2 regions of the Paenibacillus sp. S28 genome follow, and region 2 is predicted to be linked to the other one. Evidence: riboswitches for the same ligand, from Rfam matches in the RefSeq annotation. Region 2 holds a riboswitch; the other holds the start of a gene.

Region 1 (5,019 bases), on a different contig from region 2:
TCAGGCCGAGCTCTGCGGCTCTTTCCTCGGTAATCGGCATGCAGACCAGTCCGCGTCCTTCCGTGATCATGAAGTTGATGACTTCAGGCGTTGCCTGATCCGCTAAGGCGATAAAATCTCCTTCGTTCTCGCGGTCCTCGTCGTCTACGACGATAACGACCTTGCCTGCCGACAAGTCAGACACCGCATCTTCAATGCGGTCAAACACAAAATCCTCCTCCATGGGTTTCCCTCCTATTCCTGCATGGGCATATTGGCCTGTCTGTCCTCTTGCCTGCCTCATGCAAATCCGTGTTGTGCTAGCAGCTCCAGGCTGATTCCTGAAGGTTCAGGACGCCCATTCCCTTCCCCTGTTCGGTAGTGAAGCAAATGGTCCACATATTTTCCGAGAATGTCGCATTCCAGATTCAGGGCACTTCCAGGCTTTCTGTCTGCCAGACTCGTCTCCGCAAGCGTATGTGGGATAATGGAAACGGTGAATGTTGTGGCGCTCGTCTTGACCACCGTCAAGCTGATGCCGTCCAGGGTAATAGATCCTTGCGGGATGATATAGCGGAGCAGAGCTGTATCTTCCGGCTCCACTTCGATCAACACCGCATTCTGATCCCGGTCCATCGCCCGGATCGTCCCTGTCCCGTCGGCATGTCCCTGCACGATATGTCCGCCGAAGCGGGCGCCCACCTGCATGGCGCGCTCCAAATTCACCCGGCTTCCAGCCCCCAGCGATTTCAAAGTGGAATGGCGGTACGTTTGCGGCATGACGTCCACCGCGAACGAACGGGCTCCAATCTCGACAGCCGTGAGGCAGACGCCATTGACCGAGACGCTGTCCCCGATTTTGAGATCGCCCATAATCCGGGAGGCCTCGATATGGAGGATCATCGCTTCCCCTTTGCTGGAGACGCCCCGCATGACGCCGACCTCTTCAACCAAACCGGTAAACATCGCAACCGCTCCTTTCTGTCCTGTAAAGAAGTATTTCATACGATTCATATCGTTAACCGTGTGCAGCTCATTAAATAGTTAAGTATCGTTTTTCCGGATCATGTCATGCCGGCCAAACCGGCTTTCCGCTGATGCAGACGTTATCCCCGAGCACTTCGGTCTCTACGTCTTCTAGCCGGACGGCGTCCGCCATCTTGTCGGCTCCTCGCAGCGAGAAGTTGACGGGGGCCGCCGTGCCTCCAACGATTTTCGGTGCGAAATAGAGTACGATCCGGTCGATCAGCCGGGCCTCCAGCAAGGCACCGTTCAGCCGACCGCCGCCTTCCACCAGAATCGAGCCGATCTCACGTTTGCCCAGCTCCTGCATCGCCAGGCGAAGATCGACCTGCGGGCCCGATCCGCAGCGGATCGTTTCTACGCCGAACTCCTTAAGGGCATCCGCCTTATCCAGATCGGCGCGTTCCGTCGTCAAAATGACGGTCGGCGCAGCTCCATCCTGAACCACCTTCGACTCAAGCGGAATCCGCAGCAAGGAATCGACGACGATCCGTACAGGATTCAGACCGATGGCGCCCTGCAGCCGGGTAGTCAGCTGCGGATTGTCCGCGATCACTGTATTTACGCCAACCATAATCCCTTGATGGCGGTGGCGGAGCGTATGAACCTGCTCCCGGGCCGCTTCGTTCGTGATCCATTTACTGTCTCCCGATTCGGCTGCGATGCGCCCGTCCAGCGTGCTTGCTGTCTTGACCGTCACATAGGGAAGCCCGGTCGTAATATACTTGATAAACTTTTCGTTCAAGCGGCGGGACCTGTCACCGAGCAGCCCAACTTCCACCTCAATCCCGCTGCGGCGGAGCAGCTCAATTCCTCTGCCCGCCACCTGGGGGTTGGGATCTTCGCAGGCCACGACGACCCGCTTCACCTTCTCGCGTATAAGGCGTTCGCTGCAGGGCGGCGTTTTTCCGTAATGGCTGCAGGGCTCCAGCGTTACATAGACCGTACTCCCTTCCGCACGGTCACCCGCCATATTCAGCGCATGGACTTCCGCATGGGCGGTTCCCCGCTGCAAATGCGTGCCAAGCCCAACCATAGCCCCGTCTTTAACGACGACGCAGCCAACAACCGGATTGATCCCGGTCTGACCCTGTGCCCGCTCCGCCATATCGAGCGCAAGCGCCATATAGAATTCATCGTTGATGATGCCGTCCATTCATCTCCCCCCTTGTTCGTAATCGGGACATCCCCTCAAAGCTAAGTCTCGGCTTCGGGCGCTTTGCAGATACTTCACAAGTTGTAAATTCCATGGTAAATAACCTTACCATGTGCATCTTTAGCTCCGCGCTGTTCAAACCGGTACTCTCCGGGGATGCCCAGGTCTTTGTAAAAAAGCAAAAAGCCCCGGGATGGCTTAAACCATCCTCGGGGCTGTGAGAGACAAGTCTGATACACTCCAATAAGGCTGCAGAATCCCAAAATTCAGGATCAGCCAAATAAGTCATCGGTAGCGTAAAGTCGTCAACAAACAGAAGCCATCCCTCCAGGGACAACCTTCTACTATGTGAAAACAACCACGTACACGTGACATCTTATTGGACAGCTGCACTCCGAACTGAAGTGCACGCTTTCTCTCCTTCTCCCATCCAGACTATACTGTCGGTCCCGGATTTGCACCAGGTCCACCGTACGCTCAGCGTCAAACGAAGCGTCCGGGTCACGGACTGAGACGGGCGCCAGAACTGATCTGCCTGCCGCGTCATCACCGCCGGTAGGGAATTTCACCCTGCCCCGAAGGATATAACCAATATCAATATGCAATTGCCAGATGGAATGGCTGCCTAGTGGGAGCCCCATCTATACTAGGAAATGTTAACACTGCCTCGGCAAAAAATCAATACGCCTCTTTTCCCAGCCCTGAACAAAAAGCCGCTTGTCCCTTTTGGAAACAGGGAAAGCGGCTGATAAATCGTGCGCGACTCGCAGATTAAGCTTCGTATACTTCGACCGTCTTCATCACGTCGCGGCCTTGGAACGCGTCGACGTATTCCATACCCTTCGTCACTTTGCCGAATACGGTATGTTGTCCGTCGAGATGCGGCTGCGGTTGGTAGCAGATATAGAACTGGCTTCCGCCTGTGTTGCGGCCGGCATGTGCCATCGCCAGCGATCCGCGCTCGTGTTTGTTCGGGTTGATCTCGCAGTTGATTGTGTAGCCTGGGCCACCGGTACCGGTGCCGTTCGGGCAACCGCCCTGCGCAACGAATCCCGGAATGACGCGGTGGAACACCAGACCGTTGTAGAAACCGGAGTTTGCCAATTTTTCAAAGTTCGCCACCGTGTTCGGAGCGTCTTTTTCAAACAGATCGAGCAGCACTTCGCCGCCGTTTTCAAGAGTGATTTTTGCTTGCTTGGCCATTATGTCAATGACTCCTTTCATGTCTTTCCTGAGTGTTAACAGACATCTTCTAGTTTACTATGAAATCCCGGGCGAAGCAAAATAATTCCGCATTTCTCCTCGTTCTATAAACGCGCAAAAGGACCCCTCTGCATTCCCCAATACAGAGATGATCCTTTATACTGCGCACCAATTCACTTACCAGAGGCGCTGGCGAACAGCGCCTGTCCCCTTAATGCATCTCCTTACTTAAGCACAGCCTGCTTTGCGATCCGCTCAGGAATGACATCGTGGCCGATGATATCCTGAAGGCTCTCGCGGCGAACAACCAGGTCGCTTTGACCTTGGTTCACGAACACGACCGCCGGTTTGCGAATCCGGTTGTAGTTGCTCGCCATGGAATAGTTGTAGGCCCCTGTGCACGAAACGGCGAGCAGGTCACCGTTATTGACTTTCGGAAGCTCTGCATCCCATATCAACATGTCGCCGCTCTCGCAGCATTTGCCCGCAATGGACACGGTTTCTTCCGGCTTGTCGTTGGCACGGTTGGCCAGCATGGCCTCATACTTCGACTCGTACAGCGCCGGACGCGGGTTGTCCGTCATGCCGCCATCCACGGCCACGTACTTGCGCACACCCGGAATATCCTTGCTGGTGCCGACGGTGTACAAGGTTGTCCCCGCATCGCCCACGATGCTGCGGCCCGGTTCCACCCAAATTTCCGGCAGCTCGCTTCCCCACTCGGCAAAATGCGTTTTCACCGCGTCGGTAATCGCCTTCACGTACTGGCTGACTTCAAGCGGCGTGTCGCCTTCAACGTAACGGATGCCAAAGCCTCCGCCGAGGTTCACTACTTTGAACTGCACGCCCAGCTGTTCTTTGACACTCTTGGCAAATTCGGCTACGCGCTGAACCGCCATCTGAAATCCGTCGACCTCGAAGATCTGCGACCCGATATGGGAATGGACGCCAAGAAGCTCCAGATGCTCCTGAGCGGCAGCTGCTTTGACGGCTTCAAACGCAGAGCCGTTACCGATGTCGAAACCGAACTTCGAGTCGGTTTGGCCGGTTGAAATATATTCATGCGTATGAGCTTCAACCCCTGGTGTGACACGGAGCAAAATGTTGACCTTCACCTTTTTCTCAGCCGCCACCGATTCCAGCACATGCAGCTCAACAAAATTGTCTACGACGAAGCAGCCGATGCCGGCGTCGATCGCCATTTCCATCTCTTCCACTGTCTTGTTGTTGCCGTGGAAATGGATGCGCTTGGCCGGGAAGCCTGCCTGAAGCGCCGTGAACAATTCGCCGTCGGACACGACGTCTAGAGACATGTCCTCTTCCTCTGCGATCCGGCACATGGCCATGACGCAGAACGCCTTGCTGGCGTAAGCCACCTGGAACTTCAGTCCGGACGCGCGGAACGCATCGACGTATTCGCGGCACCGCGTGCGGACCAGCTCCTCGTCGACGATATAAAGCGGCGTACCATACTGCTTCTTCAGCTCGGTAACGTCACAGCCACCGATTTCCAGGTGACCGTCCGCATTGATTTTACTTGTACCATGTAGAAACATATTATGCATCCCTTCGCTTTCCTTGGAAATGTAAATATTCCATGTGAACTTTTACATCAGTATACCAGACAAGGGAAGAGAATGAATGGATTTTTTTGCACA
Region 2 (5,019 bases):
GGACGCCGGCTGCGGAAGGCAGCTACACGGCTTCCTTCCAGGTTCAGGACGGAAAGGGTGGCAGCGATACGCTCCAGGTCAGCATCACGGTTGAAGCGGCAGGGACGCAGGGGCCAAACTCCGCCGTGCTGACCGGTCCGGCAGCGGCTTCTGCGGGAGCGCAGGTTGACTTGGGCGTAGGCATGACCAAGCCGTTATTCGCCTTTACGGCGCTAGACCTGATCGTCAAGTACGATCCGGCCAAGCAGGAATTTGCGACCGTGGCAAATACGGACGGTACGCTGGCCCTGGCCGAAGGCGCGGTAAGCTCTTTGCGTACCGGCTTTGGCGTGCTGGCGACCGGGGTGAAGCCGGAATCAGGCGAGATCCGCATCATTATGGCCAGCACCGGCCAGGAGAACGCCGTCTCGGAAGACGGGGAGCTGCTGAAGCTCCGCGGCACGCTGAAAGCCGGCGTCTCCGGAAGCGCAGCCGTGTCGGTATCCGCCTTTAACATTTCGGCGGACGGCAATTCGAGCCCGGCGAACACGGACTCCGCTGCGCTGCAGATCCAGATCGCCACGGCTGACCGGGCGGCGCTGTTTGCCGCCATCGGCGAAGCGCAGAAGCTGGCGGATCAGGCCGTTACGGGAACCGAGCCGGGGCAGTACCCGGCATCGGCGAAGACCGCGCTGCTGTCGTCGATCAGCGACGCCAAGCGCGTGGCGGACGATGCCGCCGCCACGCAGAAGGCGATCGACGATGCGCTGACCGCTCTGAAAGCGGCGGTCAGCACGTTCAAGAACGCCGTCATCCCGGTTCCTTCGGTTCCGGCGGACAAGACGGCCCTCTCTTCGGCGATTGCTTCCGCGCAGAGCGTCTATGACCGGGCGGTCGCCGGTGATAAAGTCGGCCAATATCCGGCTGCGGCCAAGGCCGAGCTGCTGTCGGCCATCCAGGCGGCGAACGCGGTCAAAGGCAGCTCTACCGCGACGCAAAACCAGGTGGATTCGGCTGCGGCTGCACTCGGCGGTGCCGTAACCACCTTCCAGAAAAAGCTGATCACGCTGGTACCTGGTGCGGTGCAGATTACGGTGCAGGATTTGTCCATCCTCGCCAAGTACTACGGCATTCAGTCGACGGACCCGAACTGGAGCCGCGTTGCTTCGGCGGACCTGTTCAGCGAAGGCGAAATTTCGATCCGTTCGCTGGCTGCGGTAGCGCAGATGATCATTGGCAGCTGGTACGCGAAGTAATGGGATAGAGAACCGGATGGTCCTCAAGCCCGGCTCATACGCAGTACCATGTCTCGCATGATTCATGTGGGGATTGGGACCGTTTAGGGATGGATATCATCCATGGATATGGTCGTATGGAACATTAGAAATCGACTGCTTAGAAAAGGATACAATCGCAGGAGCGGTGCAGGCTGCTCCTGCGATTTTCAATTCATGGAAAGAGGGCTGGACGTATGCCACGAAAACAATCTACCCGCTATGCCGCATGGGCCGTAGCCATTTGTGTCGGACTCATCGGATCAGGAAACCCCGCAAACGCTGCGGTTTCAGAAGTACGAACGGCTGGCAGCTCTCCGGTTGCGGCGGCCTCCTCAACTATTGCGGCAAACACCGCCGCGGCGGAAGCACCTTCCTTGTCACTGGGGGTAACCACCAATGGCTCCAAGGTGACGGTCACGGTGACCGGCGAGCAGCTAAAGGACTTGTATGCGTATGAGCTGACGCTCAGCTTTGACCCGGCGAAGCTGGCTTTCCGCACCGCTTCCTCGGGGACATCCGGCTTTTCGGTCGAACCGATTGTCAAAAACAACGAAATCCGTCTGGCCCACACCAAAGTAGGAAAAACAGCCGGAGACAGCGGCAAGCTCCAGCTCGCCGCCATTGAGTTTACGGCGCTGCAGGCGGCTACGTCCCGAGTGGTCGTGGAGAGCGCCAAATTGGTGGATTCCGCTCTCCGCTCATCCGAGATGTCCGTCAAGCCGGAAATCACGGTCCGGCCGGGCAAAGCGGAAGGAACGCCGGGCACTTTCCGGGATATCAGCGGCCATTGGGCGGAGCAGCCAATTCTGAACGCGGTCCAGCAGGGATGGGTCAGCGGATATCCCGACGCCACGTTTCAGCCGGGCAAGGAAGTGACCCGGGCGGAGTTCGCCAGCATGATGATGCGTGCGGTCTCCATGGGTCAGACGGCCGGCTCGCAGGCGCTGGCTTTTTCCGATGCGAAGAAAATTCCGGCCTGGGCACTGTCTTCTGTCCAGGATGCGGTGTCGCACGGCATCATGAACGGTTATGCCGACGGAACGTTTGGGCCAGGCCGGCTCATTACCCGGGCCGAAATGGCGGCGATGACCGTCAGGGCGCTCGGTACCGGAACACCGGGAGGTGCGGGAAGTTTGAGTTTTGCCGACCGCAGTCAAATTCCGGCCTGGGCCAAGCCGTATATCGCATCAGCGGTGGAGAAAGGAATCATGCACGGAAGAGCAGGCAGCCTGTTCGCCCCGAACGCGCACGCAACGCGGGCTGAAGCGGTGGCCGTGATCCTGTCGGTGCTTGAGCAGCGATAAGTGCTGCTGCAAGTCCGTTCAGTGCTTGCTGCAGGCTCATCAATGCCAAATGTCTGTCATTTTAAATGGCTGCTGATATACCGAAAAATGTCCTTTTCCAGCCCCATATCCAAATTATTAATCCATGGAAATAAAAAGCTATTAAAAAACTGAAACACTTTTGGATACATTTATGCTATAATGATGAAAACAATGTAAGTTGCATGAAAAAATAAAAATAAATGAATATGGATCTTCGGGGTAAGGTGAAATTCCTGACCGGCGGTGAGCGTCTCTTCTTGTGGTGAAGACGGCGTCAAGCCCGCGACTCGCAGCCTTAGCAGTAAGGCGGCGACTGACCTGGTGGAAATCCAGGGCCGACGGTAAAGTCCGGATGGGAGAAGATCAAAGAATAGGCGTGTGCGAAATTTTGACATTTCCGCAAGCTTATTTGATCAACCCCCGATGTGTCGATTGATGTCGATCTCGGGGGTTTTCCAATGTTGACTCCGTATTCAGGGATAGGGGAACTGGAGTATGGAAAATGTAAGCAGCAACATCAAGGTCCGGCCCGCGGCAAGCGGGAAGGCCGAACGCAGCAAATCCGGCTTTTGGCTGGTCGTGCTGGGTGCAGCATTGTGGGGAGCGGATCCGCTGTTCCGAATCATTTTGCTCAAAGAACATATGACGGCAACGCAGATCGTGCTCATCGAGCATATTTTGCTGGTGCTGTTCGTCGCACCAATGCTGTGGAAACATCGGAGCGAGTTGAAAGGCCTGAAACTGCGCCATATCGGCGCGCTGCTCTTCCTGTCGTGGGGCGGCTCGGCGATTGCAACCATACTGTTTACGCAGGGTCTGTCTTCCGGGAACTTGAACGCGGTCGTTCTGCTGCAGAAGCTGCAGCCGATCTTCGCCATTCTTATGGCCAAACTGCTGCTGCGTGAGAAGCTTCCGAAGCATTTCACCTGGCTGTTCATCGTGGCGCTGGCCGGAACGTATTTGCTGACCTTCGGCTTCACGTTTCCGTTTGGGCATGTAAATGATTTCGTCAAGGTCGGCAGCTTGTTCTCGCTGGGTGCCGCGGCACTGTGGGGCGGTTCCACAGTCATGGGTCGTCTGATGGTCGGAAAAATGGAGTATGAGACGGTGACTTCGCTGCGTTTCATCCTGGCGCTGCCTTTGCTGATCGGGATTACCATCAATCAGGGAGATCCTTGGCAGGTGCATACCGATGGGGGAACGCTGGCTGCGGTGTCGATCAACATGCTGGGGCAGGCGCTTCTTCCGGGGCTGTTCAGCTTGATGGTGTACTATAAAGGGCTGACGACGACGAAAGCATCGGTCGCCACGCTGGCGGAACTGAGCTTCCCGATGGTGAGCGTGCTGATCAACTGGATCGTATTTCATCAGGCTGTGACGCTGACGCAGGCATTCGGATTTATCCTGATCTGGGCGGCGCTGTTCGCGATTTCCCGCAGGAGCGCGGCTTAAAGCTTACAGGTCAGTTTAGGATTTGAAGACGCAATTTTATATAGGTTTGAAAAGCGGTTCCTGCTGGTGGCAGGGGCCGTTTTTTGTTTGGAAGGGAAGGGCAATCGTGCGAAGGATTTCAGTAACTTTTTTTCAGCACATTTAAAAAATAAATCAGTCATCATTTCCAAGCGATCCCTCATACATTTTACGGAAAGCGCTTGCAGAACGCGTTTTAGCCGCATGAGTCCGTCAGCCCGCTCCGTACTTTTTCGTGAAGGGGTATGCGGTTTCCTCGGAATGAAGAGGTTTGGCTTCTTCGGATCTATGGGGCACGAACCTTTCGATCTGAAGACGTGAAATCTGCATCACGCTTGCATGTATATAAAATGAGCTAAAGGCGAAGTGCTGTCCCTGTCTTTAGTTCAATTTATGTAGATGTGAATTGGAGGAAATGGGGGAGTTTACATGAAGCTGAAAATAGCTTCCAAGCCGCTCATGGCCCTTTTCGTGGCGGCGACCGTGATGATCGCGGGCTGCCAGACCGTGCAGCCGCCTTCCGCAACGGGAACGACAACGCCGCCGGCGCAAGGGGAAAACAAGCCGGCCGATCAGGGAGAAAAAGCAACGGAGCCCGCGACGACCGAGCCCGCGGCGAACCAGCCGGCAACGAGCGGAGACGCCAAAGAAACGCCGAGAAATGAAACCCTCTACATTAACGGAATTCAATGGGGGCCGCCATCCAACTTCAACCTGCTGAGCGGCAATCCGGCCTTCCCGATCAACTATGGTAACTCGAGGGAGCTGGTCTACGAGACGCTGTTTATGATCAATCAGCTGGACGGCAAGCTGGAGCCGCTGCTCGGCACCAAATACGAGTGGACTGACGACATGACATTGCATATCGAGCTGAATAAGGACGCCAAATGGAGCGACGGCCAGCCGTTTACGTCCGATGACGTCGTGTACACCTACCAGCTCGGTAAAAAATACGACATCAACTGGAG

The links. Region 2 has a riboswitch for FMN ahead of IAE55_RS21675 (DMT family transporter). Riboswitches for the same ligand answer to the same signal wherever they lie in the genome.
Region 1: another riboswitch for FMN. It lies ahead of ribD (bifunctional diaminohydroxyphosphoribosylaminopyrimidine deaminase/5-amino-6-(5-phosphoribosylamino)uracil reductase RibD); the one in region 2 lies ahead of IAE55_RS21675 (DMT family transporter).

What each region holds. Positions count from the first base shown of each region.
Region 1 is NZ_JACVTM010000002.1:577,528-582,546, reverse strand. It holds gene IAE55_RS07140 (bifunctional 3,4-dihydroxy-2-butanone-4-phosphate synthase/GTP cyclohydrolase II) at 1-223, opposite strand, end outside; gene IAE55_RS07135 (riboflavin synthase) at 280-945, opposite strand; gene ribD (bifunctional diaminohydroxyphosphoribosylaminopyrimidine deaminase/5-amino-6-(5-phosphoribosylamino)uracil reductase RibD) at 1,049-2,158, opposite strand; FMN riboswitch at 2,573-2,745, opposite strand; gene IAE55_RS07125 (peptidylprolyl isomerase) at 2,930-3,361, opposite strand; gene lysA (diaminopimelate decarboxylase) at 3,586-4,917, opposite strand.
Region 2 is NZ_JACVTM010000009.1:185,635-190,653, reverse strand. It holds gene IAE55_RS21685 (DUF6359 domain-containing protein) at 1-1,235, shown strand, start outside; gene IAE55_RS21680 (S-layer homology domain-containing protein) at 1,451-2,560, shown strand; FMN riboswitch at 2,788-2,949, shown strand; gene IAE55_RS21675 (DMT family transporter) at 3,077-4,033, shown strand; gene IAE55_RS21670 (ABC transporter substrate-binding protein) at 4,481-5,019, shown strand, end outside.